2 regions of the Lysinibacillus sp. GJ-1 genome follow, and region 2 is predicted to be linked to the other one. Evidence: a T-box and tRNA genes for the amino acid it is inferred to sense, from the RefSeq annotation. Region 2 holds a T-box; the other holds one or more tRNA genes.

Region 1 (15,155 bases), 500 kb from region 2:
AGTGTTTTTACCAGCACTTGTTGTCACACAAGCAACATTGATAACGAAATTTATTGTGTCTGTCGTATCTATTTCTTCAATATTATTCTTTTCTGCTGTGATTCCACTGATCTTATCATCAGAAATTCCATTGACATTGCGTGAAATCTTGCTGATTTGGTTTGAGCGTGTCGTCTTATCTTTAATTATTGTAACACCAATAGCATTTTTACTATTTTAAAGGAGCGTGTTTTTAATGGTATATAAAACTAATATTCGTGCACCAAGAGGGAATGAAATAACATGTAAAGGTTGGACACAGGAAGCGGCGATGCGCATGCTGATGAATAATCTAGATCCTGAAGTTGCAGAAAATCCTGATGAGCTTATTGTGTATGGAGGAATAGGAAAAGCGGCGCGAAATTGGCAAAGCTATGAACAAATCATTGCTTCTTTAAAAGAATTAGAGAATGATGAAACATTGCTTATTCAATCGGGTAAGCCAGTAGCTGTCTTCCGTACGCATGAACATGCACCACGCGTTTTAATCGCCAATTCAAACTTAGTGCCTGCATGGTCCAATTGGGAGCATTTCTATGAGCTAGAGGACCGTGATTTAATGATGTACGGTCAAATGACTGCTGGTAGTTGGATATATATTGGTGCTCAAGGTATTTTACAAGGCACATATTTATCGTTTGTAGAGGCTGGAAAGAAAGTGTTTGGTAGTGCGGACTTACGCGGGAAATTCATTCTTACTGGTGGTATGGGTGGTATGAGTGGTGCACAGCCTTTAGCTGGGAAAATGGCAGGGGCAGTCATTTTAGTAGTGGAAGTGGAACGTGCTCGTATTGAACGAAAAATAAAAGAAGGCTACTGTGATTATCTTGTTGAGACAGTAGATGAAGCGGTGGCATTAGTCAATCAACTCCGTGCTCAACGGGAGCCAGCGTCAATTGGGCTAGTTGGCAACTGTGCAGATGTTAACCGTGAATTGTTAAACCGAGGTATCATTCCAGATTTTGTGACAGACCAAACATCTGCGCATGACCCTATCAATGGCTATGTACCGAATGGTATGACGTTTGAAGAAGCGTTAGCGTTACGGAAAAATGATGTCAAAACGTATGAGCATAAGGCGAAAGAAACGATGGCAGAGCATGTTCGTACAATGCTTGAATTTCAACAGGCGGGTGCTGAAGTATTTGATTACGGTAATAATATTCGTGCTTACGCAAAAGAGATGGGTGTGACAAATGCTTTTGACTTCCCAGGCTTTGTACCAGCGTATATTCGTCCATTGTTTTGTGAAGGTAAGAGGCCGTTCCGTTGGGCAGCACTTTCTGGTAATCCGGAAGATATTTATAAAACAGATGCTTTAGCGAAAGAAATGTTTGCTGAAGATGAAGGTCTTGTCAATTGGATTGATATGGCGCAAAAAATGGTGAAATGGCAGGGACTACCTGCACGTATTTGCTGGTTAGGGTATGGTGATCGCCATCGCTTTGCATTGAAGGTAAATGAAATGGTGGCAAATGGCGAGTTGTCTGCACCAATTGTTTTCGGACGGGATCATTTAGACTCTGGCTCGGTGGCTTCTCCCAACCGTGAAACAGAAGGAATGTTGGATGGGTCAGATGCAGTATCCGATAGGCCGATTTTAAACGCACTTGTTAACACAGCGAGTGGAGCTAGCTGGGTAAGTGTTCACCATGGTGGCGGTGTAGGAATGGGCTATTCACAGCATGCAGGTCAAGTGTTAGTTGCTGATGGATCAACACTAGCGGCTGAGAAAATAGCGCGCGTGTTGATTTCAGACCCTGGAATGGGCATTGTTCGGCATGCAGATGCAGGTTATGACATTGCTATCAATACAGCAAAGAATAAGGGTGTCCATATGCCAATGTTAAAGGATGATGTGAAATGACCCTTTTAATTAAAAATGCAAATGAAGTCATTACTTTGAAAAGCGCTTTACAAGAGCCTCGAATAAAAGAACAAATGCGAGAGATTGCCGTTGTAGAAAAGGGAAGTGTGCTCGTAGCGGGAAGTCAGGTTGTCGCTGTCGGGGCTTACGAGCAGTTAGTTATAGATTTCCCTCATTTAGTGGAGGAAGCAGAGGTTATAGATGCATCTGGAAAGATTGTCATGCCAGGTCTTGTGGATTGCCATACACATTTAGTGCATGGCGGTACACGTGAGCAGGAATTTAATATGCGACTTAACGGTTCCACTTATATGGACATTATGAATGCAGGTGGAGGCATTCATGCTACAACAAAGCGCACACGAGAAACAAGTTTTGAAGCGTTATATGAAAAAACGATGCACCATTTAGATGTTTTTTTAAAGCATGGTGTGACTACTGTGGAAGCGAAGTCAGGTTACGGTCTGGATTGGGAAACGGAAAAGAAACAACTGGAAGTAGCTAAAAAGCTACAGGACACACATGTGGTAGATGTCATCAGTACCTTTATGGGCGCACATGCGGTTCCACGCGATTTTAAAGGACGAGAAGATGAATTTGTCGACGTTATTATTAATGATATGCTGCCAAAAGTTTCGGCATTAGAGCTTGCAGAATTCAATGATGTGTTTTGTGAAAAAGGCGTATTTACACCAGCGCAATCTAGACGCATTTTAGAGGCGGGTAAAGCGCTTGGACTAACACCGAAAATTCATGCTGATGAAATAGAGCCGTATAACGGTGCGGAATTAGCCGCTGATGTGGGAGCTATCTCGGCAGAGCATTTGTTAGTTGCTTCGGATGAAGGTATTCAAAATATGGCTGAAGCAGGAACGATTGCCGTCTTGCTACCTGGCACTGCCTTCTTCTTACGCGCACCGTTTGCTAGAGGCAGGTTAATGATTGATGAAGGAGTGCCAGTAGCCATCTCAACAGACTTTAACCCGGGCTCTTCGCCGACAATGAGTTTGCCATTTATAATGAATTTAGCTTGTATGCATATGGGGTTGACATTAGAGGAAGTAATCACTGCTACGACCATTAATGCCGCGCATGCATTGAACAGAGGCCACCAGATTGGTACGCTAGAAGCGGGTAAACAAGCGGATGTTATTATATTGGATGTTGCCAATTACAAACAGCTACAATACTTTTACGGCATGAATCATACCGATACGGTAATTAAAAAAGGGCAAGTTGTAGTGCGTCATGGTATTCTTTTGTAATAAATAAAGAGTTTTGGTGAACGATTAATCTCAGTTGTGCATAGATTTACCAATTAAATATTACAGAAAAAGCATAAATAGGGAGAATTCCGTTATTTATGCTTTTTTTCGTATAGAATGTAGTTGTTACTATAGTTAGAAAGGAATGCTTTGCGTGCAGCTAACATTAACATTTCTTATTTTAGGAATGACGATTATTGTATTTATGACGAATCGAGTGCGTGCAGATTTTGTTGCTATTGTCTCTCTTCTCGCATTTGTTATCGCTAATATTTTAACGCCAGCAGAGGCTTTGGCAGGCTTTTCAAATTCGGTTGTGCTAATGATTGCTGGCCTTTTTGTAGTTGGTGCTGGTATTTTGCGTACGGGTCTTGCAGCAATGGCTGGACAACTATTATTGAAATGGTCAGGTAATAGCGAGCTCAAGTTATTTATCCTATTGCTCATTATTGTAGGCTCTGTAGGTGCTTTTATGAGTAATACGGGTACAGTTGCTTTGATGATGCCGATTGTTGTCAGCATCGCGATTAGTATGAAGGAAAGTCCTTCAAAGTTTTTATTACCACTATCTTATGTCGCTAGTTTATCGGGCTTAATGACATTAATTGCTTCCCCGCCCAATTTAATTGTCAGCCAGCTTTTAGTCGATCAAGGCTATCCGAAGCTTGGGTTTTTTGAGGTGACGCCTATTAGCCTAGTTGGGATGATTGTCGGTATTTTATATTTGGTGCTTGTGCGTAATATTCTGTTACCAAATGATAAAAAAAGAACGCAAACATCTACTGGCTATAAGCTCTCGCCAAAGAAAATTATGAAGCAATATGATTTAAACAATCGATTATTTAAGGTGTTTGTACCTGAGGATTCTACAATTATAGGAACATCACTGGCAGAATTAAAGCTTCCCGCAAAATATGGACTTTGTATGATGAAAATTCACCGTAAATCACAAGATGGAATCAATTTACTCCCGATGACCTATCAAGAAATGGCAGGCCCAACGAGTGTAATCCATGCTTTAGATGAGCTCTATGTACAAGGTGAGGAAGGGGCGATTGGTAATTTAACTGCAGATTACGGTTTAGTGATGCAAGAATTGACTGAGAATGAAGCGGATGAGTTGGTAACAAAGCATCTTGGTATTGCGGAAGTGCTATTAACGCCAAATTCAAGTTTTATTAATGAGACGGTCAGTTCACTAGGATTCCGAGAAAAGTATAATCTCAATATTATTGGCATTAACCATAGAGGTAGCTATAAGCTTCAAGATATGGTGACGCATAAGTTGAAATTTGGAGATGCCATCTTAGTACAAGGCGCATGGGATGAAATATTAGTGCTTGCTCGAGAGACACAGGACGTTGTTGTTGTCGGTCAACCGAAAGAGCATGCGAGTGTTGCAGCGGCAACTGGTAAAGCAGGAATAGCTGGTGCGATTATGCTTTTAATGATTGGGCTCATGGCTTTTGAAGTATTCCCTGCTGTTATTTCCGTTATGGTTGGGGCAGTATTGATGATTATAACTGGCTGTTTGCGGAATATGGAAGATGCGTATAACAATATGAATTTTGAAAGTATTGTACTCGTTGCGGCAATGCTTCCGATGGCTACAGCATTAGAGAAAACAGGGGGCATGGTTATTTTATCCAACGGCATCATTGATGTTCTTGGTAAATACGGTCCTTACGGGGTATTGATAGGTATTTATGTACTGACAGTTATTTTTGGTCAATTTATTAGTAATACCGCAACCGCTGTTTTGTTTGCACCCATTGCTATGAACGCAGCGATTGCAATGGATGCAAATCCTACAACCTTTATGATTGGTGTAGCGGTAGCAGCAAGTATGGCGTTTGCCACGCCAATTGCCTCACCTACTAATGCGTTAGTTATGACTGCTGGTGGCTATAAATTTATGGATTTTGTAAAGATTGGCGTACCTTTACAAGTTATTATGTTTATTGTGATGATGCTTGCAGTGCCATTTTTCTTTCCATTTTAGAATTTGTATTTTTGTTTAGTTTCTTGCTGTTTTCCACTGTAGTGTTAGTTAAGCTACAGTGGAAAGCGAAAAGCAATGGCATTAGATTTAAAGCAAATAGAAATTTGTATAATGAAAACGAGAAAGAGGGATGAGGTTTGTTTTATATAAGAACTTATTTATTTTAGGAATAATCCTTTATGTAAAGCTAGGCATTCGAGTAAAGAAAGATGCGCGTTTTAAAAAGAAAGTAGAATTAATAGGACAATAAAAAAATTGGGCATATATATAGGAAGGTTTTCGATTTTCTAATTTATAAAGTATAATTATATAAAGGTATTTAATATAATTTGATATTTTTATAGAAAAAACACTTGCAAAGGTTATAGAATCATGATAAATTATTACTTGTCGCTAAGACGACGTAACATTAATAACACAAACTTCTTAAAAACATTACAAAAAAGTGTTGACAAGAATGTTTGTAAATAGTACGATATAAAAGTTGTCGCTTCTGAAAGAAGATAAAAAGTTTTAAAAAAACTTGTTGACAATAAAAAAAGAAAATGTTATTATATAAAAGTCGCTAAAAACAAACGGTGACAAAATGAACCTTGAAAACTGAACAAGCAAAACGTAATCAATATAGTTTTTACTAGCTAACTTCGTTAGTGAACAAAACAAAATTTTGGACATCAAAATTGATGCCAGCAAAACAATTTGAGCTAATCAAATTTCTTTTATGGAGAGTTTGATCCTGGCTCAGGACGAACGCTGGCGGCGTGCCTAATACATGCAAGTCGAGCGAACAGAGAAGGAGCTTGCTCCTTTGACGTTAGCGGCGGACGGGTGAGTAACACGTGGGCAACCTACCCTATAGTTTGGGATAACTCCGGGAAACCGGGGCTAATACCGAATAATCTTTTGTCCCTCATGGGACAATACTGAAAGACGGCATCTCGCTGTCGCTATAGGATGACCGCGGCGCATTAGCTAGTTGGTGAGGTAACGGCTCACCAAGGCAACGATGCGTAGCCGACCTGAGAGGGTGATCACCACACTGGGACTGAGACACTACCAGACTCCTACGGGAGGCAGCAGTAGGGAATCTTCCACAATGGGCGAAAGCCTGATGGAGCAACGCCGCGTGAGTGAAGAAGGATTTCGGTTCGTAAAACTCTGTTGTAAGGGAAGAACAAGTACAGTAGTAACTGGCTGTACCTTGACGGTACCTTATTAGAAAGCCACGGCTAACTACGTGCCAGCAGCCGCGGTAATACGTAGGTGGCAAGCGTTGTCCGGAATTATTGGGCGTAAAGCGCGCGCAGGTGGTTTCTTAAGTCTGATGTGAAAGCCCACGGCTCAACCGTGGAGGGTCATTGGAAACTGGGAGACTTGAGTGCAGAAGAGGATAGTGGAATTCCAAGTGTAGCGGTGAAATGCGTAGAGATTTGGAGGAACACCAGTGGCGAAGGCGACTATCTGGTCTGTAACTGACACTGAGGCGCGAAAGCGTGGGGAGCAAACAGGATTAGATACCCTGGTAGTCCACGCCGTAAACGATGAGTGCTAAGTGTTAGGGGGTTTCCGCCCCTTAGTGCTGCAGCTAACGCATTAAGCACTCCGCCTGGGGAGTACGGTCGCAAGACTGAAACTCAAAGGAATTGACGGGCACAAGCGGTGGAGCATGTGGTTTAATTCGAAGCAACGCGAAGAACCTTACCAGGTCTTGACATCCCGTTGACCACTGTAGAGATATGGTTTTCCCTTCGGGGACAACGGTGACAGGTGGTGCATGGTTGTCGTCAGCTCGTGTCGTGAGATGTTGGGTTAAGTCCCGCAACGAGCGCAACCCTTGATCTTAGTTGCCATCATTTAGTTGGGCACTCTAAGGTGACTGCCGGTGACAAACCGGAGGAAGGTGGGGATGACGTCAAATCATCATGCCCCTTATGACCTGGGCTACACACGTGCTACAATGGACGATACAAACGGTTGCCAACTCGCGAGAGGGAGCTAATCCGATAAAGTCGTTCTCAGTTCGGATTGTAGGCTGCAACTCGCCTACATGAAGCCGGAATCGCTAGTAATCGCGGATCAGCATGCCGCGGTGAATACGTTCCCGGCCTTGTACACACCGCCCGTCACACCACGAGAGTTTGTAACACCCGAAGTCGGTGAGGTAACCTTTTGGAGCCAGCCGCCGAAGGTGGGATAGATGATTGGGGTGAAGTCGTAACAAGGTAGCCGTATCGGAAGGTGCGGCTGGATCACCTCCTTTCTAAGGATATTTTCGGAATACAAACCTTGGGTTTGTAAGATTACGTTTTGCGTTCAGTTTTGAAGGTTCATTCTTCTGAATGAAACACTTCAAAATTTGTTCTTTGAAAACTGGATAAAACGACATTGAAATTGTAACAAACACATTTATTTTTTAATTAAGTTTTTTAGGCTTAATAACTAAATAGGGTTTCAAGACACAAGCAGTTCTAGGAAGCGAACGAGTGAATGAAGGAGCGTACTTACGTACGTGACTGATTGAACGAGAGAAGCTGACAACGAAATGCGCAGTGGATTGGAAGCCGATAGGTTAAGTTATTAAGGGCGCACGGCGAATGCCTTGGCACTAGGAGCCGAAGAAGGACGGCACTAACACCGATATGCTTCGGGGAGCTGTAAGTGAGCTTTGATCCGGAGATTTCCGAATGGGGGAACCCACTACGTTTAATCGCGTAGTATCTTGACGTGAATACATAGCGTCTTGAAGGCAGACCCAGGGAACTGAAACATCTAAGTACCTGGAGGAAGAGAAAGAAAAATCGATTCCCTGAGTAGCGGCGAGCGAAACGGGAAGAGCCCAAACCAAGAGGCTTGCCTCTTGGGGTTGTAGGACACTCTATACGGAGTTACAAAGGAATGAGTTAGATGAAGCGACTTGGAAAGGTCCGCCAGAGCAGGTAAAAGCCCTGTAGTCGAAAGTTCGTTCCCTCCAGAGTGGATCCTGAGTACGGCGGAACACGTGAAATTCCGTCGGAATCCGGGAGGACCATCTCCCAAGGCTAAATACTACCTAGTGACCGATAGTGAACCAGTACCGTGAGGGAAAGGTGAAAAGCACCCCGGAAGGGGAGTGAAAGAGATCCTGAAACCGTGTGCCTACAAGTAGTTAGAGCCCGTTAATGGGTGATAGCGTGCCTTTTGTAGAATGAACCGGCGAGTTACGATTACGTGCGAGGTTAAGCTTTAGAAGGCGGAGCCGCAGCGAAAGCGAGTCTGAATAGGGCGAATTAGTACGTGGTCGTAGACCCGAAACCAGGTGATCTACCCATGTCCAGGGTGAAGGTGAGGTAACACTTACTGGAGGCCGAACCCACGCACGTTGAAAAGTGCGGGGATGAGGTGTGGGTAGCGGAGAAATTCCAATCGAACTTGGAGATAGCTGGTTCTCTCCGAAATAGCTTTAGGGCTAGCCTCGTGATGAGAATACTGGAGGTAGAGCACTGTTTGGACTAGGGGTATCCCGGTTTACCGAATTCAGACAAACTCCGAATGCCAGATATTTATACACGGGAGTCAGACTGCGAGTGATAAGATCCGTAGTCAAAAGGGAAACAGCCCAGACCACCAGCTAAGGTCCCAAAGTAATCGTTAAGTGGAAAAGGATGTGGCGTTGCACAGACAACCAGGATGTTGGCTTAGAAGCAGCCATCATTTAAAGAGTGCGTAATAGCTCACTGGTCGAGTGACGCTGCGCCGAAAATGTATCGGGGCTAAACGATTCACCGAAGCTGTGGATTGACATCTACGATGTCAGTGGTAGGAGAGCGTTCTAAGTGCGTTGAAGTCAGACCGGAAGGACTGGTGGAGCGCTTAGAAGTGAGAATGCCGGTATGAGTAGCGAAAGACGGGTGAGAATCCCGTCCACCGTATGACTAAGGTTTCCTGAGGAAGGCTCGTCCGCTCAGGGTTAGTCGGGACCTAAGCCGAGGCCGATAGGCGTAGGCGATGGACAACAGGTTGATATTCCTGTACCACCTCCTCACCGTTTGAGAAATGGGGGGACGCAGTAGGATAGGGTAAGCGCGCCGTTGGTTGTGCGCGTCCAAGCAGTAAGGCGTGTGTGTAGGCAAATCCGCACACTGTAACGTTGAGCTGTGATGGCGAGTCCGTATGGACGAAGTTCCTGATTTCACACTGCCAAGAAAAGCCTCTATCGAGGTGAGAGGTGCCCGTACCGCAAACCGACACAGGTAGTCGAGGAGAGAATCCTAAGGTGTGCGAGAGAACTCTCGTTAAGGAACTCGGCAAAATGACCCCGTAACTTCGGGAGAAGGGGTGCTCTTGAGCGTGCAAGCGCATGAGAGCCGCAGTGAATAGGCAGGCGACTGTTTAGCAAAAACACAGGTCTCTGCAAAACCGTAAGGTGACGTATAGGGGCTGACGCCTGCCCGGTGCTGGAAGGTTAAGAGGAGTGGTTAGCGCAAGCGAAGCTGCGAATTGAAGCCCCAGTAAACGGCGGCCGTAACTATAACGGTCCTAAGGTAGCGAAATTCCTTGTCGGGTAAGTTCCGACCCGCACGAAAGGCGTAACGATCTGGGCACTGTCTCAACGAGAGACTCGGTGAAATTATAGTACCTGTGAAGATGCAGGTTACCCGCGACAGGACGGAAAGACCCCGTGGAGCTTTACTGTAGCCTGATATTGAATTTTGGTACAACTTGTACAGGATAGGTAGGAGCCAGAGATCTCGGAGCGCCAGCTTCGAAGGAGGCGTCGGTGGGATACTACCCTGGTTGTATTGAAATTCTAACCCATGCCCCTTAGCGGGGCAGGAGACAGTGTCAGGCGGACAGTTTGACTGGGGCGGTCGCCTCCTAAAAGGTAACGGAGGCGCCCAAAGGTTCCCTCAGAATGGTTGGAAATCATTCGTAGAGTGTAAAGGCACAAGGGAGCTTGACTGCGAGACCTACAAGTCGAGCAGGGTCGAAAGACGGGCTTAGTGATCCGGTGGTTCCGCATGGAAGTACCATCGCTCAACGGATAAAAGCTACCCCGGGGATAACAGGCTTATCTCCCCAAGAGTCCACATCGACGGGGAGGTTTGGCACCTCGATGTCGGCTCATCGCATCCTGGGGCTGTAGTCGGTCCCAAGGGTTGGGCTGTTCGCCCATTAAAGCGGTACGCGAGCTGGGTTCAGAACGTCGTGAGACAGTTCGGTCCCTATCCGTCGTGGGCGTAGGAAATTTGAGAGGAGCTGTCCTTAGTACGAGAGGACCGGGATGGACACACCGCTGGTGTACCAGTTGTCTTGCCAAAGGCATCGCTGGGTAGCTATGTGTGGACGGGATAAGTGCTGAAAGCATCTAAGCATGAAGCCCCCTCAAGATGAGATTTCCCATTACGCAAGTAAGTAAGATCCCTCAAAGACGATGAGGTAGATAGGTTCGAGGTGGAAGTGTGGTGACACATGGAGCTGACGAATACTAATCGATCGAGGACTTAACCAAAAAGTTTGAAACATTCAATGAACGTTTATCCAGTTTTGAGAGAACGAGTTCTTTCAACTGAATAAGTGAAGTGATGATGGCAAAGAGGTCACACCCGTTCCCATACCGAACACGGAAGTTAAGCTCTTTAGCGCCGATGGTAGTTGGGGGCTTCCCCCTGTGAGAGTAGGACGTCGCTTCGCTTATTTTTTATGTGGAGGATTAGCTCAGCTGGGAGAGCATCTGCCTTACAAGCAGAGGGTCGGCGGTTCGAGCCCGTCATCCTCCACCATTTATTTATTATGAAAGTACTATTATCGCGGGGTGGAGCAGTGGTAGCTCGTCGGGCTCATAACCCGAAGGTCACAGGTTCAAATCCTGTCTCCGCAACCAAATAAAATTAAGGTCCCGTGGTGTAGCGGTTAACATGCCTGCCTGTCACGCAGGAGATCGCCGGTTCGATCCCGGTCGGGACCGTCCTTATTTGTGCCGGTGTAGCTCAGTTGGTAGAGCAACTGACTTGTAATCAGTAGGTCGTGGGTTCGACTCCTATCGCCGGCACCATCCCTTGGAGGGGTAGCGAAGTGGCTAAACGCGGCGGACTGTAAATCCGCTCCTTAGGGTTCGGCGGTTCGAATCCGTCCCCCTCCACCAGCTCTTTATTCAATAGGGGCATAGTTCAACGGTAGAATAGAGGTCTCCAAAACCTTTGGTGTGGGTTCGATTCCTACTGCCCCTGCCAAATTTTTTAGGTTAGACTACTGTTATATTACATATGGCGGTTGTGGCGAAGTGGTTAACGCATCGGATTGTGGTTCCGACATTCGTGGGTTCGATTCCCATCAGTCGCCCCATAATAAAATATTGGGGTATAGCCAAGCGGTAAGGCAACGGATTTTGATTCCGTCATGCCTAGGTTCGAATCCTAGTACCCCAGCCATTTATTTCTTAATATGAGCCATTAGCTCAGTTGGTAGAGCATCTGACTTTTAATCAGAGGGTCGAAGGTTCGAGTCCTTCATGGCTCATCATATTTGCGGGTGTGGCGGAATTGGCAGACGCACTAGACTTAGGATCTAGCGCCGCAAGGCGTGGGGGTTCGACTCCCTTCACCCGCATCATCTATATTTTAAATTTATAATTGCCAGGATAAATAATCTTATGCACATGCGGAAGTAGTTCAGTGGTAGAACACCACCTTGCCAAGGTGGGGGTCGCGAGTTCGAACCTCGTCTTCCGCTCCAAATGTGCCGGGGTGGCGGAACTGGCAGACGCACAGGACTTAAAATCCTGCGGTAGGTGACTACCGTGCCGGTTCGATTCCGGCCCTCGGCACCATTTTTAATATTTAGCGCCCGTAGCTCAATTGGATAGAGCGTCTGACTACGGATCAGAAGGTTGTGGGTTCGACTCCTGCCGGGCGCGCCAATAAATGAACGGAATGTAGCTCAGCTTGGTAGAGCACTTGGTTTGGGACCAAGGGGTCGTAGGTTCGAATCCTGTCATTCCGACCATCTTTTTAACAAATAGGGCCTTAGCTCAGCTGGGAGAGCGCCTGCCTTGCACGCAGGAGGTCAGCGGTTCGATCCCGCTAGGCTCCACCATAATTGTTTTATTCCGGAGGTATACCCAAGTCTGGCTGAAGGGATCGGTCTTGAAAACCGACAGGCGGGTAACACCGCGCGGGGTTCGAATCCCTCTACCTCCTCCATTTTCCGGGTCAGTAGCTCAGTTGGTAGAGCATTAGATTGAAGCTCTAAGTGTCGGCGGTTCGATTCCGTCCTGACCCATCATTTTTGCGGGTGTAGTTTAATGGTAAAACCTCAGCCTTCCAAGCTGATGTCGTGAGTTCGATTCTCATCACCCGCTCCAAGAGGTCTATAGCTCAGCTGGTTAGAGCGCACGCCTGATAAGCGTGAGGTCGATGGTTCGAGTCCATTTATACCATTTTAAAATTATTCCGAAGTAGCTCAGTTGGTAGTAGCACCTGACTGTTAATCAGGTTGTCGCAGGTTCGAGTCCTGCCTTCGGAGCCACTACCTTGGTCAAGCGGTTAAGACACCGCCCTTTCACGGCGGTAACACGGGTTCGAATCCCGTAGGTCATCAAGCATGTAGCAAATTTTGCTACATGCTTTTTTTTGTTTTTTAAGCATTTAATTATTGTCATTAAGGCATTAAGTATTGTGTAAATCATCTAACTTTTAATTTGCCGTTTTAAATTTGAACAAAGTATTTCATATATAAAAGATGTATGTTTTCTTACGGATTTTTTCGTGGTGAATTGTATGCTGTTCATCTAATATGGGGATAGATGGAGGAAAACGATATGAATTTACAAGAGGTACAACGTTTTTTAGCACTTTATCAATTGGAACAAAATGAGTCAGAACAATGGCTTACAAATAGATTACAGCAAGTTGTCACAGAGGGAGCATATATTCCTACAACGGAAGAGCTTACTTTTGGCGCAAGAGTAGCATGGCGTAATAGTAATAAATGTATTGGGAGATTATTTTGGCAATCACTTCATGTTGAGGATGCTCGTGAGGTTTTAGATGAGCATGCTATTTTTGAGAAATTACTTCACCATATTCGATATGCAACAAATGGCGGTAAGATTCGTCCGACTATAACGGTATTTGCCTCTGATAGAGTAAAAATATGGAATCACCAGCTTATACGTTATGCAGGTTATGAAACAGAAGCAGGGATTATTGGTGATTCCCATTCGGTGCCATTTACAAAAGTGTGCGAGTCACTTGGCTGGCAGGGAGCAAGAACAGCATTTGATGTGCTACCACTCGTGATTCAAGTAGATAGCCGAAAACCGCAATGGTTTCCAATCCCAAGTGGTGATGTATTAGAGGTTGTGATTCGTCACCCTGAACATCCTAAGGTAGAAGAACTAGGAATGAAGTGGTATGCGGTGCCAATTATATCGAGCATGCGCTTTCAAATGGCGGGTATTGACTTTCAGGCAGCCCCCTTTAATGGCTGGTATATGGGGACAGAAATTGGAGCACGGAATTTAGCTGATCATGATCGTTATGATATGTTACCGAAGATAGCAGAAATTTTTAATCTTGATACAACAAAGCAAGCATCTCTTTGGCGTGATCGTGCGCTAGTAGAATTAAATATTGCTGTTCTTCATTCCTTTAAAGAAGATGGCGTAAGTATTGTTGATCATCATACCGCAGCACAGCAATTTAAGCTATTTGAAGAAGCAGAGCACAAGGCAGGGCGCGATTTAACAGGCAACTGGACTTGGTTGATTCCACCATTGTCGCCTGCAACGACACATATTTTCCATAAGCCGTATGTAAATGTCTATCATACACCTAATTATTTTTACCAAAAACCCCCATACTAATGATGAAGAGGCAGCTCATTGTAGAAAATGAACTGCCTCGTATTAATTGATATATTCATTTTTAGAAGCTCTAAATGAACAGAAGAAGAGTAGAGCTGTAACGGCAACAAATAGCCACCCAGCGATATCCCAGCCGCCAAATAAATCATGTAAATAGCCAAATAAAATTGGACCAACTGCGGCTAATAAATAACCTAATGATTGTGCAAAGCCAGATAAATCTGCCGCCTCAAAAGCTGTACGTGTACGTAATGTAAAGAACATCATGGCAAGTGCAAATGAAGCCCCACCTGCTAAACCAAGCAATATCATCCATAACACAGCAAGACTAGTCCATTCCATCACAACGCCTGTAAAACCGATGACATAAAATGCTGTAAACATTAAAACGAGTGGTCGCTGAGATGTCATTTTGCTAGCAATGATAGGCACAACTAATGCCATAGGCACTTGTGAAATTTGCATGATGGAAAACATCCAACCCGCACGATCAGCGGCTACGCCTTGTGCAATATAAATTTCAGGAATCCAAGCTGCGGTAGTATAAAATAATAACGATTGTAGCCCCATTGCCCCAGTAACTGCCCAAGTAACTGGTGATTTCCACAATGGTATACGCGCTTTTGTAGAGACTACAGTTGGCTCAGGTTTATTAAACTTTAATTGGGGTAACCAAATCACAATTGTTAATATGACTAGCGCTAGGGCAATAGCAAGTGCACCTTGCCAGCCCAGTACTGCATTCGCTATAGGATAGCTAATACCAGCACCGATTCCCGCCGTTAAATTCATAGACATTGTATAAAACGCCATTAGTAAACCAACATGATATGGAAATTTTAATTTTAGTAGACCTGGAATAAGGACGTTACCGAATGAAATGGCGACACCAATAATCATTGTACCAAATACGAGTAATCCCGTTGTCCCAAGTGAACGCAGGACAATTCCTACTGCTAATAAAATTGTTGATAAAAATAGTGTTAATTCAAGTCCGAGTTTTCTTGCAACTACTGGTGCAAAAGGGGATACTATTGCGAATGCAAGTAATGGTATCGTTGTAAGGAAGCCTGCAAGTACATTGGATATACCGAGATCTTCACGTATAAAGGATATAATTGGACCTACAACTGTTAAGGG
Region 2 (15,155 bases):
ACGATGGCAGTGGCAGGCTTCTGTGCAAATACAGCATTATCTTTAAATACGGATCCTCAAACAGCTTCTCGACCATTTGATAAAAACCGTGACGGCTTTATTATTGGTGAAGGTGCCGGAATTGTTATTTTAGAAGAATATGAACATGCAAAAGCGCGTGGCGCAAAAATTTATGCTGAAGTTCTTGGCTACGGTTCAACTGGCGATGCGCATCATATTACTGCACCAGCTCCAGAAGGTGAAGGTGCTGCACGTGCAATGACGCAAGCATTACAAGATGGTGGCGTAGACCCTTCACAAGTAGGCTACATTAATGCACACGGAACAAGTACACCGTACAACGATTTATTTGAAACACAAGCTGTAAAAACTGCCTTTGGTGAACATGCTTATAAATTAGCAATGAGTTCTACTAAATCGATGACAGGTCACTTATTAGGTGCTGCTGGTGGTGTTGAAGCGATTTTTACAGCACTAGCATTGAAAGAGGGCATTTTACCTCCAACAATTAACCTAACAGAGCCAGACCCTGAGTGCGATTTAGATTATGTACCAAATGAAGCGCGTAAGGCGAACATTGAATATGCAATGAGTAATTCTCTTGGTTTTGGTGGTCATAACGCAAGTCTATTATTCAAAAAAATAGAGGAATAATGAAAAAACGTCAGCCTAATTTACAAGGCTGACGTCTTTTTTTTAAAGTTAGCGAATAGAAAAGAAAGTAAGAAGAAATAGAAAGGATGCCGTTTATTTGTTTCGTCTTTTTATATTTTTAATGAGCTATGGCTTAATGATACTTTCTATCGGCAATTTAATTTTATATTTGAACTATCGGACACTTGGTTATTCTTGGTCAGTAGTCTTAAAATTTATCATGCACACAACTGAGTTTTATATCGCCATTGGAGCTTGTATTGTTCTTTGTAGTGTTGTGCTCGACTTTGGTTTCGATAAAACAGCGAATCTTAAAGATAAGGCTTGAATATCACAGGCATGGCGAATGCTTCTGCTACTTTTTTGGCCAAGTCTTCACCTTGTACATCATGGCTTTTCGCTAAAGTATCCATACCATCAATAAATGAATCTGTTTCAAGGTCAATCCATTCGCCGAAGTTACACATCCATGTTGTCAGCTCCGTTAATAGGGACTCGTCTAAAGGCAGTTGCTCTAATTCTAAATTGGCGTGACAATGGCCACACCATAATGGATCTGCACCAAAGTCACCTTCTAATAGAAGGGTTTTGATTGTTTGATGACAATGTTCACAGAGCATATGTTAATTCCTTTCTTAGCGGTTTGTGCAGCCTAAGCCCATTGCTTGTTCCATACGCTTTAAAGTTGCGCTTGCAATAGCATTTGCTTTTTCTGCACCTTCATCTAAAATAATGTCCAGTTCAGATGACTCTACAAGGTTATAAAATCTTTCTTGGATTGGTGTTAGGTGGTCGATTACTGCTGAAGCGACACCTTGTTTGAAGCCACCGTACCCGATGCCTTCATACTTTTTCACCAAATCTTCAATTGCTACACCTGAAATAGCGGATTCAATCGTTAGTAAGTTTGAAACACCTGGTTTATTTTCAACATCAAATGCCACAATACCATCAGAGTCAGTGACAGCAGATTTGATTTTTTTCTCGATATCTTTTGCTGTATCTAAAAGTTTAATCGTTGCTTTTGTATTTGGATCAGATTTGCTCATTTTTTTTGTAGGTTCTTGTAATGATTTAATACGAGCTCCAGCTTTTGGTAATTGGATTTCAGGAATCGTTAACACTTCACCATAACGTTTGTTAAAGCGCTCTGCAAGGTCACGTGTTAGCTCAATATGCTGTTTTTGATCATCCCCTACAGGAACAATATTCGTGTTATATAATAAAATATCAGCCGCCATTAATGGTGGATAGGTTAAAAGAGCTGCTGAAACAGTTTCTTTACCATGTGATTTATCTTTAAACTGTGTCATACGCTCTAGTTCACCAATAGAAGCGACACATTGTAGCATCCATCCCGCTTGTGCATGAGCTGGTACTTCAGATTGAATGAATAACGTTGACTTTTGAGGGTCAATTCCAGTCGCAATATAAGTAGCCGCTAAATTACGGATGTTTTGACGTAACTCTTTTGGATCTTGCGCAACAGTAATGGCATGTTGGTCAACGATACAGTAAATAGCATTCCCTTCATGCTGTAGTGCTGGGAATTGCTTGAATGCACCAAGATAATTGCCTAATGTTACAATACCTGTTGGCTGTACGCCTGAAAAAATAGTTGTCATAATTAGTTCCTCCTCGGGGTTCGAAAAATAAAAAAACATCATGCGTCCTCATTAGAATAAACTAATGAAGGGACGAATGATGTTCGAATCCGCGGTACCACCCTGCTTGCCTTAAAAGGCCACTTTGCTTCGTAACGTGAAGGGACGAGCTTTGCTAATGGGGTCAAGTGAAGACTTGAACGTTCACAAAGCTAACTCGGAAGTCCATTCCAAATGCATACATGGTCTGTTTCCAGCAACCACAGACTCTCTATACATGTATATTGCAAATGTACTACTCTTCGTCAGCGTTTTTAACTACACTATTTAATGTGTAGAGAGTGTCTTTTCGAGAACAACAATCAAAAAACTGTTGACCATCCAGACTGGCGCAAATGCGCTTCTCTTGTTGCACAAAATTATAGTATAAAGACTTAGTTAAATGCAAGCCTGTAAATTCAGTCTTATGACTGAATTTTTTTGTGTTGTAAAAAAAGGAAACCAATATTATCTAAAGTACGTCTTAATTGTACACGTCTACATGACATTATTCTCGTTTGTGTTTTTTAATTGAGAACAACTAGTTTCGAGAAATTCATGTTTAAAATGACTTGTTACTGGGAATATTATTATTAGTTCATTGGACATACCAAGAAAGTGAATACTTAATTGAATACATTAAGGTAGTATTAATAGACAGAATATTTTGTAACAAAGTCATATATCCTGTATTCTTTTTTTCCTTGGAACTATATTCAAATACAGCAGAGTGCTGTATAATGGAACTGTAGATTTACATTACATTAATTCTAATTTAAGAAATTGGTTTATAGATAACGAATACAAATAGAAAGGATGTGTCAGTATGATAGTTACTTTATTTACATCACCAAGTTGTACGTCTTGTCGTAAAGCAAAAGCATGGTTAGAGGAGCATGAAATTCCTTATACAGAACGTAATATTTTTTCTGAACCGTTAAGCATTAGTGAAATCAAAGAGATTTTACGAATGACGGAGGATGGAACAGACGAAATTATTTCTACTCGTTCTAAGATATTCCAAAAATTGAATGTAGATGTTGAGAGCTTACCTTTACAACGCTTATATGAATTAATTCAAGAATATCCTGGATTATTACGCCGACCAATAATTTTAGATGAGAAAAGACTGCAAGTAGGCTATAACGAAGATGAAATTCGACGATTTTTACCGCGTAAGGTTAGAGCTTATCAATTACAAGAAGCACAGCGTATGGTGAACTAAAACCCACTTAGACTGCATAGAATGATGTAGTAGGTGTTACAAATGCAAAAGCATGTTGTGACATCTATTTTTTTATGTTTTACTTATGTAAAAACCTTCATTCAAAACTAATATTTAATAGGTAAAAGTCATATATTTCCGTAAAAGTATGTTAAACTTGATTTAATACAAATAGTTTACTACAATTTCAATTATTCAAATATCTTCTTTGAAACGGTGTATATCCTTTTCATTTTATGAAAGAACAGCATACAATAGAATTAGAGACAACTGTGACCAAAAAAATTACGATTACGGTTGCTCGATGATTTTCTGTGGTGTGGTCAAAGGTTGAAAAACAAAGGAGTATGAAGGTTAAAAACAATGAATCAAAGCATACTAATGAAATAATACTGTTTTTCGACAAATGACAGTGAAGGGAGATGAGGTCTAGTGGACATCGAACGTGTAAATGAGAATACACTCAAGCTCTTTATTACGTACAATGATATAGAGGATCGCGGCTATAGTCGTGAAGAAATTTGGTACAACCGAGCAAAGGGTGAACAACTTTTTTGGGATATGATTGATGAAGTGAACACTGAAGATTATTTTGATGTAGAAGGTCCGATTTGGATTCATATCAATGCGTCAGAAGTAGGCTTAGAAATCATTGTCACACGTGCACATATTTTAAAAGACGGTGAAACATTAGATGGTCATTCACATTTTGATGAACAAAAAAGTATGTTTGCCCCATTTGACGAAGTTGGAGAGGATCTACTTAGTCAATTAACTCAATTTGGTGACATGGATGAATCAGAGTTATTTATGGATACAGACATTTATGTTTATAAATTTAAAGATATTGATGAGTTAATCCCCGTTGCAAAACGGATGACAGATGACTTAGTGGATTCCTCATTATTCAAATATGAAGGTAGTTACTATCTTGTAGTAGACTTTGCGAATGCAGACGATGATTTAAATCGTCATGATAAAAACGCGATTATTAAAGAGTTTTTAAGCCCTTCTAATTTCACAATTCATCGCCTTGAGGAATATGGCGAAAAAATTATGGAATACGATTGCTTTGAAACTGTACGAAAATATTTTAGTTAACATCTTCATGCTTCTGATTATCAGAGGCTTTCAGACTGTAGACACACTCAAAATGAGTAGGACTACAGTCTTTTTTTACGTTTTCAGATAAAGGAGCTAAAGATAACTCAAATTTCAAAGAAAAGCACATCATTAGTTGGCGTATAGAAAAACTTTTACTACAATGAGGCAAAAAGGAGAAGGATAACATGCTTATTGCCTATACAGACAAACAGCAATTATTTATTTCCTATCAACATTCAAGACAAGCTTTACGACAATTTCGCCAGCAATTACAATTTTTTTGTCCACAGTGTCAACAGCCTGTACAATTAAAAATTGGTAAGCTGAATATCCCGCATTTTGCACATATTACTAACAATTGTCATCATCGATTTGCGGAAGGGGAATCAGAGCTCCATTTACAAGGGAAAATTCAATTATTTGAATGGTTGCAGGCACGTGGGCATAGAGTAAAGCTGGAGCCATTTTTAAGGACACTATCGCAAAGGCCCGATTTACTACTGCAAGGTGAGCATCAGCAGATTGCCATTGAATATCAATGTAGTGCGATAACAAAAGAAAACTGGCAACGACGTACAGCAGGTTATGAAAAGCATAACATTCAAGCATTATGGCTTTTTCAAACACCACAGAAAAAATATACTACAAATGCAATTCAAAAAATTAGAATTTCCCTATCCATCAAAATGCAATTGCTTATTCATTCAACAATGTGCCGTATTTAGTTACATATGATGCGAGAGCAGCAAAATTTAATTATTGGACGAATCTACTTTATGTTCACGGGCATACTTTTATAGCGAAAGTACTCTCGATTCCACTCAGCAAACAGCAATTCCCATTCTATGAGCCTAAGCCGATTACACATGAATCATTTACTATATACAAGGAGATATATATAAGATTGTGTCAACGGTATGTAATGCAAAAATTATTGCGAAGTCGACAGGGAGTTCAAGATCGTTTTCTACGGAGTTGCTATGAACAAAATTTTTCGTTGAATGCACTGCCTCATTACATTGGTATACCTGTTAAAAATGCAAGGGCTATTCCGATGTTCTCAATTGAATGGCAAGCAATTTTATTAAATTATTGCAGGGAATTACAATTGCTACCGTATGAGTTAAGGCAAGAAGATATTCGACTGTTTCTAAAGATTCTTAATGTGGAGCCAACTGAAATGGGCGTGCAAGCTGTTGAAAACTATGGAAACTTGTTAGGCCATCGTTTTTATCAAATGGATTGCGCTAGTGCGATATGGAAGCGAGTATATACCTATATGTATAATCAACCGTTTGTTTAAATCCCTTCATGGAGCTAATGTATCGCTGTGGATAATCAAACTGGGATTTTGATGAGTTGAGCTACAGGGTATTATTTGCAATTGTCGCAATATATTGAGAAAATATGAGAGTACAGGAAAGTCATATATAAAGGGGGCTGGCTCATGGCTAGTAACAGTAATCGAGTTTTAATGAGAAATGAAATACCGGTAGAGTTAACTTGGCGATTGGAAGATATTTTTGCAACGGATACACTATGGGAAGAGGAATTTAAAAAAGTCGCAGAACTTTCGAAAGAAGCATCTAGCTATGCAGGTACTTTAAAAAATGGTGCAGATGCCTTATTAGCTGTACTAACTTATTACGATAAAATTTATCAACGTACAATGAGACTCTATACGTATGCGCATATGCGATATGATCAAGATACAACGAATAGCTTTTATCAAGATATGAATAGTCGAATTCAAACGTTAGCGACAAATATTTCAGCAGCACTTTCATTTTTAACACCTGAAATTTTATCACTAAGCGAAGAAACAATTGAATCCTATTTAGCTGATAATCAGGATTTACAATTATATAAGCAATCATTAAAAGAAATTTCAATGACCCGTCCACATGTTCTACCAGCAGAACAAGAAGCATTACTTGCACAAATGGCAGAGGTGACAGGCACTGCTTCGAATACATTTAGTATGTTAAATAATGCGGACTTAGTTTTCCCTACAGTTAAAAACGAGGATGGGGAAGAAGTTCAACTAACACATGGTAATTACATTAAGTTTTTAGAAAGTAAAAATCGATCTGTACGTGAAGCAGCATTTAAAGCGATGTATGAAACGTATGGTCATTTTAAAAACACATTCGCTGCTACATTGACAGGTAATGTAAAAAAACATAATGTGAGTGCACGAGTGCGTCATTATGAATCGGCACGACATGCGGCATTGTCCAATAACTTTATCCCAGAAAGTGTCTACGATCAGTTAGTAGAGACTATTCATAAACATCTACCAACTATGCAACGTTATATTGCATTACGTAAAAAGTTATTAGGTGTAGATGAGTTGCATATGTGGGATTTATTTACACCACTAGTGCAAGAAGTAGATATGAAAGTTCCTTATGAGGAAGCTAAAGACATTTTAGTGAAAGCGTTAGCCCCACTCGGAAAAGAATATCAAGACATTGTCCAAAGTGGTTTCGATAATCGTTGGGTTGATGTTAAGGAAAATAAAGGTAAACGTAGTGGCGCGTATTCATCAGGTGCTTACGGTACGAATCCTTATATTTTAATGAACTGGCAAGACAATGTGGATAACTTATTTACATTGGCGCATGAGTTTGGGCATAGTGTCCATAGTTATTATACTCGTAATAATCAGCCTTTTGTTTATGGAGATTATTCCATTTTCGTGACCGAAGTGGCGTCTACATGCAATGAGGAATTATTGAATGATTATCTGTTGAAAACAATAGAAGATCCGCAGCAAAAAATATATTTATTAAACCATTGGCTAGACGGTTTCCGTAGCACAGTATTCCGTCAAACAATGTTTGCAGAATTTGAACATTTAATTCATCAGATGGATAAAAACGGAGAATCGTTAACAGCGGAACGTTTAACGGAAGTGTATTATAACTTGAATAAGCAATATTTCGGTGAGGATATGGTAGTTGATGAGGAAATTGGTCTGGAATGGGCTCGCATTCCGCATTTCTATTACAATTACTACGTCTATCAATACGCTACTGGTAAATCCGCAGCTACGGCATTAAGTAAGCAAATATTAGAGGAGGGTGCTCCTGCTGTAGAACGTTATATTAATAACTTCTTGAAAGCTGGATGCTCAGATTTCCCGATTGAAGTGCTTAAGGCTGCAGGTGTTGATATGAATGTAGCTAAACCAATTGATGATGCTTGTAAAGTATTTGAACAACGCTTAAATGAATTGGAAAAATTATTGTTGAATAATTAATAGGTATGGCTGTAGTAACATTACTACAGCCATTTTCTATTTTATGTAGAAATTGGCTTTCAAGAAAAAAGTAAATAATAATGTTTTTCTTTGATTTACAAATGATTAAAAGTTTCCATCTTGAAAAAATACTGTACTGTAATCGCTTTCTATATGACAAATTTGTGAATCTAAAGCAGGATTCATTGCTAAATTTATTATTCCATGATAAAGTGAATCTTGTGAAATAAATCACAAAACAAACATACACCCCTTTGTTTGAACGTGAACATTTCTCCCATCCCTTTGTGAAAAAGAGGCGTCTCTATCTGTCGAGGATAGTGGCGCCTCTTTTATTATAGTTCTTTCCTGCTAATTCTTTATACGTTCCATGTCTTTTGTAGTTTTTTTCTTAGCGTCTCTTTAACTAAGGTGAATAGATTGGTTTTAACTTAATGTTAAGCCGAAAGATGGAATTATGTTGCTTTCATATAAGGTTTTAGTATCACTGCCTTTGACCTACAATAGGCACTTCCTATAATGAAAGATTATGACGTTATGAAATAAAAAAAAGAATAGGACTCAGTTATAAAATAGTTGAGTTCCTATCCTTTTGGAATAAAAGTATAATTGCATTATTTAATACGCCACAGTGTAGCGTGATCTGTTTGAATACGTTCAATCTTTTGTTGAAGCATACGTTTTTTTAACTCACGTTCTGCTGCTTGTTCTGTTAAGGAATAAATAAATGCTATGTCATTTGTAGAAAGTGTATGGTACTTTAAAAATAATTCTTCGATAGTGGGTAACGGTTGGCGAATTAACTGTTCATTCATCATTTCTTGTAAAATATGTTCATAAACTTCATAGTCATAGCTACCGCTCACTTTTAACCCTTCATCCTCAATGCACTCATTGAAAAATACAATACTAGGTACTTCATCAACTTCCATTTCTCTTTTTATATAAAGGTCGCATTGGAATGCACGTGCGGCTTCTTTTGAACCGAAATCGACAGTGAATTCATTCATATCTAACTGTACTTCCTCTGCAATTTTTAACAGCGTTGCATAGGAATTAACATCCTGATAATTCAGCAAAACATATTCTTGTAATTTTGACAAATAACGAGCGCCTGAACGTTTACCCTGTAATTCTGCCGCCTTTATGGCAATAGAGGGTAACACAGGGTGATTAATATCCAGTTCAATCCCTGATTCACAGCCCTTCATGCGCTTACTCAAACAATTAAGTGAAGAGAGCTCTGTGCTTAACACAAAGCGCCATGAAAAATAATGATTATACTCTAGTTGTAGTTTACGAATGATGGATTGCATACTAAAAGCTTCAGGACAAAGTGGATCTACGAAAATATACAATTCAATTGGCTTATTGGCAGTAGAAATCGTCGGTGTTGGTTCTTGCAACATTTGAATATTATTCACGTAATAATTCCCCCTCATCGTCATTAGGTGTATTAATCATGTGATGAGCTGTTAAAACTAAACGTTGGTAGTAGGTTTCACGGAACTTCCCTTCCAAACCAACCTCATCCATCGCTTCAGCCATACACTCTAGCCAAGCCTGGGCACGATCAGGTGTGATTGGAAAATTCATATGACGCGCACGCATCATTGGATGTCCATGCTCTTCTGTAAAAAGATTTGGACCCCCTAAATATTGTGTTTGAAATTGAATTTGCTTGCGGGCTGTCTCTGTCAAATCTTTAGGAAAGATTGGCATAAGATCAGGATGCTGTGCAACTCTTTTATAGAACGCATGTATGAGTTCAGAAAGTTTTTCAGCTCCAAGCTCCTCATAAGGAACAGTGTATTTTCGACTCATAAGTAAATGCTCCTTTTATTCTTTATAAGAAGTATATCGTAAAGTACAAATCAATATGTTCATGTACCATTTTATCTAATACTTTGTTGAATTGAAAAATGTGAATATCTTGTGACTACCTTCATTCTATCAACGTCCATTCGTTTACACAAACAAAGAGCACTTTGAAAATGTTTTCGATAGAAAAGCACAAATTTCACCAACGAGGGTGAAATTTGCTGAAAAAGACTGTAATTACAGGCTTTATGCGATTTAAACAGTGTAATAATTCATCACTTTTTTGACATAATTCTGCGTTTCTTTAAATGGTGGAATGCCATTATATTTTGTTACGCGAGAAGCTCCAGCGTTATAAGCGGCCAAAGCCAGTGTTGGATCATTATCAAATTTATCAAGCATTTGGCGTAAATATTTGGCTCCAGCCATAATATTTTGCTCGGGATCAAATGAATTCGTTACACCTAAATATTGAGCTGTCTTAGGCATTAATTGCATTAAGCCTTGAGCGCCTGCATGACTGACAGCGAATGTGTTAAAGTTGGACTCTTGCTTGATAACGGCAGCAATAAGCTTAGCTGGTACATTATAAGTAGCCGCAGCCTTATCGATAATTGCGGCATATTGGTTAGCTCCAGCAAGTGAATTGGCATAGGCAGTCGAGCCAATCACATCGTCTGATACATAGGAATCTAGCTTAGTGCTGGCTTGCATGTTTGATAATGTCGCTTGGAGAGAGGCGGGAATATACACAGATTTCGTTCCATTATAGAGCAATGATTGGAGCGAACTATTTGTATTTCCACCAGTCATACCTGTTAAGCTACTAAGCTGGTCCATAAAGTTGGCGGAGCCCGAAGAACTCATGCCAAGGAGGCTAGATAATTTTGCGTTGTTCGTTGTTGTCGCATCGCCTAACATTTCTTCAATCATATCAGAAAAGATAGAATTGCTGTTTGTGAAAGAATTTGGTGAAGTATTTCCCGTAGAACCTAATGTTTGTAGTGCTTGGATTTCAAGCATTGTTCTCAAAGATTGGATATCCAATGAGCTGGTCACCCTTTCGTATTGTAATAAGCATTATTGTTGTTTAGTTGATTGTAAAGCTTTCATAAAGCGTGCAATTTTTTTTTCAGCAATTTGTTTTTTTATATCGTATTGCTGTAGAAATTCGTCGAAGATTGCTTTTCCTTTTATTTCATCTTTTGATTCATATTCTACCTCATAATCGTCACACTGCAAATAGAAAGAATGATCAAATACAAGAAGTCCGTCTTTATAAGGAATTTCGACACGGTCCGTTGTAAGGGAACCAAAAACGGCTAATTGTTCTAATGCAATGTTGTGTGACGCTAGTCTTTTTGCGACTTCTGGTGCATAAAAACCTTGGTATACAAGCATTTTCTCTGCTTGTGCAGCGGTCAATTCATCGGTTGTTTCTAAATGTGTATGATTTGAAGTTTTCTCTTTTAATGTACATTCATAATAATTATTAATAATGCGGATACGTAACCCACTTTGCAAATTTCGAATAGCATTAGTAGGTGTGTCGAAATAATGATTTGTTTGACGATGAATAGCATTTTTTGGGATTTGGAATTCTTCTAGCAAATGCTCATATTGTTGTTTAGTTAAAATATTTTTAAACTCAATTTCAAGTTGTTGTGCCATAGATGTTCATCCTTTTTTATTAATTTACTTGCGTCAACGGAAGTCCGCTACTTCTAATAAGTGTGTGTTGCCAAACTATAATTTGATTGGGAGGGGCTTCTACCCCTACTGTTGTCATCGATATTTAACTGGAGCTTTTTTCAAGCAGAAATGAAAAAGCTCGGGACGCAATTAAGCGAATGTTGTAATCGGTTTTTAGCCGAAGTTTGCTTGTTGTTTTGCAATTACACACTGCAACTATTTACCCCATATGCTAAAATAAGAGGAAGAGAACGACGAAAAGGGGACCCACATTTGCGTAAAATATATACTATAGAATCATTTTATTTTGAAAATCAGCAACCTCATTTTAGTTTAAACGACAATCATAAAAATTTACAGCTAAAGCCTGCTGCTCAAGTAATTGCAGATTCAGATGATTTTGCATTTATCTATTTACTGGATGCAGGAGAGGACTATCATTACTTGCGTTTTCCACAAAACAGTTGGGACAATCTTGTACATATTTTACAAGCCAAACAAAACCCAATGTTAAAAGTAGATGGGGAAGTAATTGAACTGACAAACTTTTACGAGGAATTGGAAATGCTCGTGTATAATATTGAAGGAAATTACAATTACGGAGCAGAATTTGTTCAAGCAGTGGAACAACACTTCAAGGCAGTTCTCGCTGATTAAAAAAGACAAAACGAACAGACGGTGTTGGTTTTGTCCGATACCGAATGTCGGGAGGTTTTAGCGATGGGACAATGGGAGATTTTTTTAAGTCCTTATAAACAAGCAGTAGATGAGTTAAAAATAAAATTAAAAGGTATGCGATCTCAGTTTGGCATTGTCAATGCAAATTCACCAATTGAATTTGTGACAGGACGAGTAAAGCCACTGGCAAGCATTTACGATAAAACGCTAGAAAAAGGACTAGCCTTTGAACCGTCGAAGCAACTTGGCGACGAGCTTGGCGATATTGCAGGTGTTCGTATTATGTGTCAATTTGTAGATGATATTTCGACGGTGACAGAGCTAATTCGACAACGTAAGGATATGCGCGTAGTGGAAGAGCGAGATTATATTACCCATAATAAGCCAAGCGGTTATCGTTCATATCATATGATTGTAGAATACCCCGTTGAGACCATACAAGGAAAAAAAGTAGTGCTAGCAGAGATTCAAATTCGTACATTAGCTATGAATTTTTGGGCATCAATAGAACATTCACTAAATTATAAATATAAGGGCATGTTTCCAGAGGAAATAAAAAATCGTCTACAAAGTGCAGCAGAAGCAGCCTTCCGGTTAGATGAAGAAATGTCTTCGATTCGTAGTGAAATTCAAGAAGCACAAGCCTATTTTAGTGAATTTAAAGAGGCATCGAATCCTAGTTTACTATCAGAGAAGGAGCGTGACTCACAATGAAATTTTCTATTCAATCACGTAGAGATGCACAATCAAATGAATTAATGGAGCTAGCAAAAACATATTTGCAAGATTTTGGATTAACATACGATGAAGAGACACCTGAAATTGTCGTATCGATAGGTGGGGACGGCACGCTATTACATGCTTTCCATCGCTACTCACATTTGCTAGATCAAGTTGCATTCGTCGGTATTCATACAGGCCATTTAGGATTTTATGCGGATTGGAAACCTTCCGAACTAGAGAAATTAGTGCTATCTATTGCGAAAAAAGATTTTAATGTTGTGGAGTATCCCTTATTAGAAGTAAAAGTGGAACATCATAATGCAGAATCAAACACTTATTTGGCACTAAATGAAGCGACCGTGAAATCGCCTGATGTTACCCTTGTAATGGATGTTGAGTTAAATGGTAATCAGTTTGAGCGTTTCCGTGGGGATGGCCTTTGTGTTTCGACCCCATCAGGTAGTACAGCCTATAACAAAGCTTTAGGAGGAGCCATTATCCACCCTACTTTAGCGGCACTTCAAATTACTGAAATTGCCTCTATAAATAATCGCGTCTTTCGAACAGTAGGCTCGCCACTAATTTTACCAGCTCATCATCACTGTATTCTACGCCCAGTGAACGATCAAAACTTCAATATGACAGTTGATCATCTACAAGTCACACAAGGTGATGTGAAATCCATTGCTTTCAATGTAGCAAATGAAAGGGTCCGCTTTGCACGCTTCAGACCGTTTCCGTTTTGGGAACGTGTGCATGAGTCATTCGTTGCAAATGAGTAATAGCGATACACGTTTTACACTTCAATTTCAAGCTGAAAAGGATGGTCAATTGCTCCGTGAGGCTTTAGCACAATGGCAAATATCGAAACGTGCTTTAACAGCTATTAAGTTTGATGGGGGCTTACTATCGGTCAATGGTATCGAGCAAAATGTACGTTACCCCCTTCACATGGGAGATCAGGTAGAAATAAAATTTCCACCAGAAGAGAAAAGTGATGGACTCACAATTGAATATGGAGCGCTGTCTATTATTTACGAGGATGAGGCTTTGTTAGTGCTTGATAAACCAGCTCATCAAAGTACAATTCCATCCCGTGAGCATCCGTCAAAAAGTGTAGCTAATTTTGTTTGTGGCTATTTTGAACAACAACGCTTAGCCTCCACCGTCCATGTTGTGACAAGGCTCGATCGTGATACATCAGGCTTGTTATGCATCGCTAAGCATGCACATATCCATCACTTAATGGGTTTAGCCCAACGCAGTGGTAATGTGTCGCGTGAATATGAAGCAATTGTACACGGACATTTAATAGAGGATAGGCAGTCTATCATTGCGCCTATTGGTCGAAAAGAATCTAGTATTATTGAACGTGAGGTACGGGAGGATGGCCAATTTGCGCATACGGATGTGACCGTCTTACAGCGTTTTACTGTTCAAGGAGAGCCGATGACGCATATTCGCTTAAAATTGCATACAGGACGAACACATCAAATCCGCGTGCATATGGCTTATGTAGGTCACCCACTTATAGGCGATGAATTATATGGGGGAAGCCGTAATCTGATAGATCGGCAAGCACTACATTGTGTATCGTTGTCTTTGCAGCATCCATTAACAAATGAGAAGTACTCTTTCACAAGTATGTTAAAGGATGATATGCAACAAATATTAAATATTTGAGGAGGTGTTCGCGAAATCGAGCATCTCCTTATCATTTTTACTATTAAATAGTATCTTAATAGCATGTTAACAGAAAAATAAGCAATTGTAGGGTATAGTAAAGAAGAAAGTTGTTTTTATCTAAAAAAAGAGTTTGCACAAACAGTGCATGCACACTATTATATAAAAGGTAGATTTGCGTCAATGAACGTAAAATAATTTCAACGCTCGGAAGGAGGGGACAAGCATGATAGAGGAAAGAAATGAAAAGGATGATGTGCAATTCGACGAGGCACATTTACGTGGTATGCTAGAAAACAATGAAATTAACGCATTCCGTGATGAGTTTTTAGAACTTCATCCATATGATCAGGCAACGTTTTATGAAAAGGTGGAGCCTGATATAAGGAAGATCATCTATTCGTACTTGTCTCCGACGGAAATGGCTGATATTTTTGAGGCAATCGAAATAGATGATGACGAATATACAGCGTATTTAGCTGAGATGGATCCAGCATACGGTGCAGAAATGCTGTCCCATATGTATGCTGATGATGCTGCAGACGTTTTAAATGAGTTGGATACAAAGCAACGAGAAAGCTATTTAGGCATGATGGATGTAGAAACAGCTGAAGAGATTAATGAGCTTTTAAGTTATGATGAATATACAGCTGGTTCTATTATGACA

Evidence for each region. The T-box of region 2 lies ahead of trpS (tryptophan--tRNA ligase). A T-box ahead of a tRNA ligase gene usually reads a tRNA of that ligase, here a tRNA-Trp.
Region 1: it has a tRNA-Trp gene. The T-box ahead of trpS (tryptophan--tRNA ligase) is inferred to sense a tRNA for this amino acid. The anticodon was not compared.

Annotation. Positions count from the first base shown of each region.
Region 1 is NZ_CP088912.1:216,105-231,259, forward strand. It holds gene LO754_RS00965 (YjiH family protein) at 1-220, shown strand, start outside; gene hutU (urocanate hydratase) at 236-1,906, shown strand; gene hutI (imidazolonepropionase) at 1,903-3,171, shown strand; gene LO754_RS00980 (SLC13 family permease) at 3,317-5,173, shown strand; rRNA gene LO754_RS00985 (16S ribosomal RNA) at 5,892-7,433, shown strand; rRNA gene LO754_RS00990 (23S ribosomal RNA) at 7,741-10,661, shown strand; rRNA gene rrf (5S ribosomal RNA) at 10,728-10,843, shown strand; tRNA gene LO754_RS01000 (tRNA-Val) at 10,857-10,932, shown strand; tRNA gene LO754_RS01005 (tRNA-Met) at 10,959-11,033, shown strand; tRNA gene LO754_RS01010 (tRNA-Asp) at 11,045-11,117, shown strand; tRNA gene LO754_RS01015 (tRNA-Thr) at 11,129-11,204, shown strand; tRNA gene LO754_RS01020 (tRNA-Tyr) at 11,211-11,294, shown strand; tRNA gene LO754_RS01025 (tRNA-Trp) at 11,309-11,382, shown strand; tRNA gene LO754_RS01030 (tRNA-His) at 11,419-11,494, shown strand; tRNA gene LO754_RS01035 (tRNA-Gln) at 11,506-11,580, shown strand; tRNA gene LO754_RS01040 (tRNA-Lys) at 11,596-11,668, shown strand; tRNA gene LO754_RS01045 (tRNA-Leu) at 11,677-11,758, shown strand; tRNA gene LO754_RS01050 (tRNA-Gly) at 11,810-11,884, shown strand; tRNA gene LO754_RS01055 (tRNA-Leu) at 11,890-11,978, shown strand; tRNA gene LO754_RS01060 (tRNA-Arg) at 11,992-12,068, shown strand; tRNA gene LO754_RS01065 (tRNA-Pro) at 12,078-12,154, shown strand; tRNA gene LO754_RS01070 (tRNA-Ser) at 12,260-12,351, shown strand; tRNA gene LO754_RS01075 (tRNA-Phe) at 12,358-12,430, shown strand; tRNA gene LO754_RS01080 (tRNA-Gly) at 12,439-12,512, shown strand; tRNA gene LO754_RS01085 (tRNA-Ile) at 12,515-12,588, shown strand; tRNA gene LO754_RS01090 (tRNA-Asn) at 12,600-12,676, shown strand; tRNA gene LO754_RS01095 (tRNA-Glu) at 12,681-12,745, shown strand; gene LO754_RS01100 (nitric oxide synthase oxygenase) at 12,969-14,015, shown strand; gene LO754_RS01105 (CynX/NimT family MFS transporter) at 14,058-15,155, opposite strand, start outside.
Region 2 is NZ_CP088912.1:715,870-731,024, forward strand. It holds gene fabF (beta-ketoacyl-ACP synthase II) at 1-654, shown strand, start outside; gene LO754_RS03220 (YuzI family membrane protein) at 752-982, shown strand; gene LO754_RS03225 (hypothetical protein) at 966-1,274, opposite strand; gene trpS (tryptophan--tRNA ligase) at 1,290-2,279, opposite strand; T-box leader at 2,345-2,576, opposite strand; gene spxA (transcriptional regulator SpxA) at 3,127-3,522, shown strand; gene mecA (adaptor protein MecA) at 3,955-4,623, shown strand; gene LO754_RS03245 (competence protein CoiA family protein) at 4,812-5,351, shown strand; gene LO754_RS03250 (hypothetical protein) at 5,681-5,929, shown strand; gene pepF (oligoendopeptidase F) at 6,074-7,891, shown strand; gene LO754_RS03260 (DsbA family protein) at 8,506-9,315, opposite strand; gene LO754_RS03265 (globin domain-containing protein) at 9,308-9,715, opposite strand; gene LO754_RS03270 (lytic transglycosylase domain-containing protein) at 9,968-10,759, opposite strand; gene LO754_RS03275 (CYTH domain-containing protein) at 10,793-11,383, opposite strand; gene LO754_RS03280 (UPF0738 family protein) at 11,678-12,061, shown strand; gene yjbM (GTP diphosphokinase) at 12,125-12,796, shown strand; gene LO754_RS03290 (NAD kinase) at 12,793-13,587, shown strand; gene LO754_RS03295 (RluA family pseudouridine synthase) at 13,580-14,488, shown strand; gene mgtE (magnesium transporter) at 14,715-15,155, shown strand, end outside.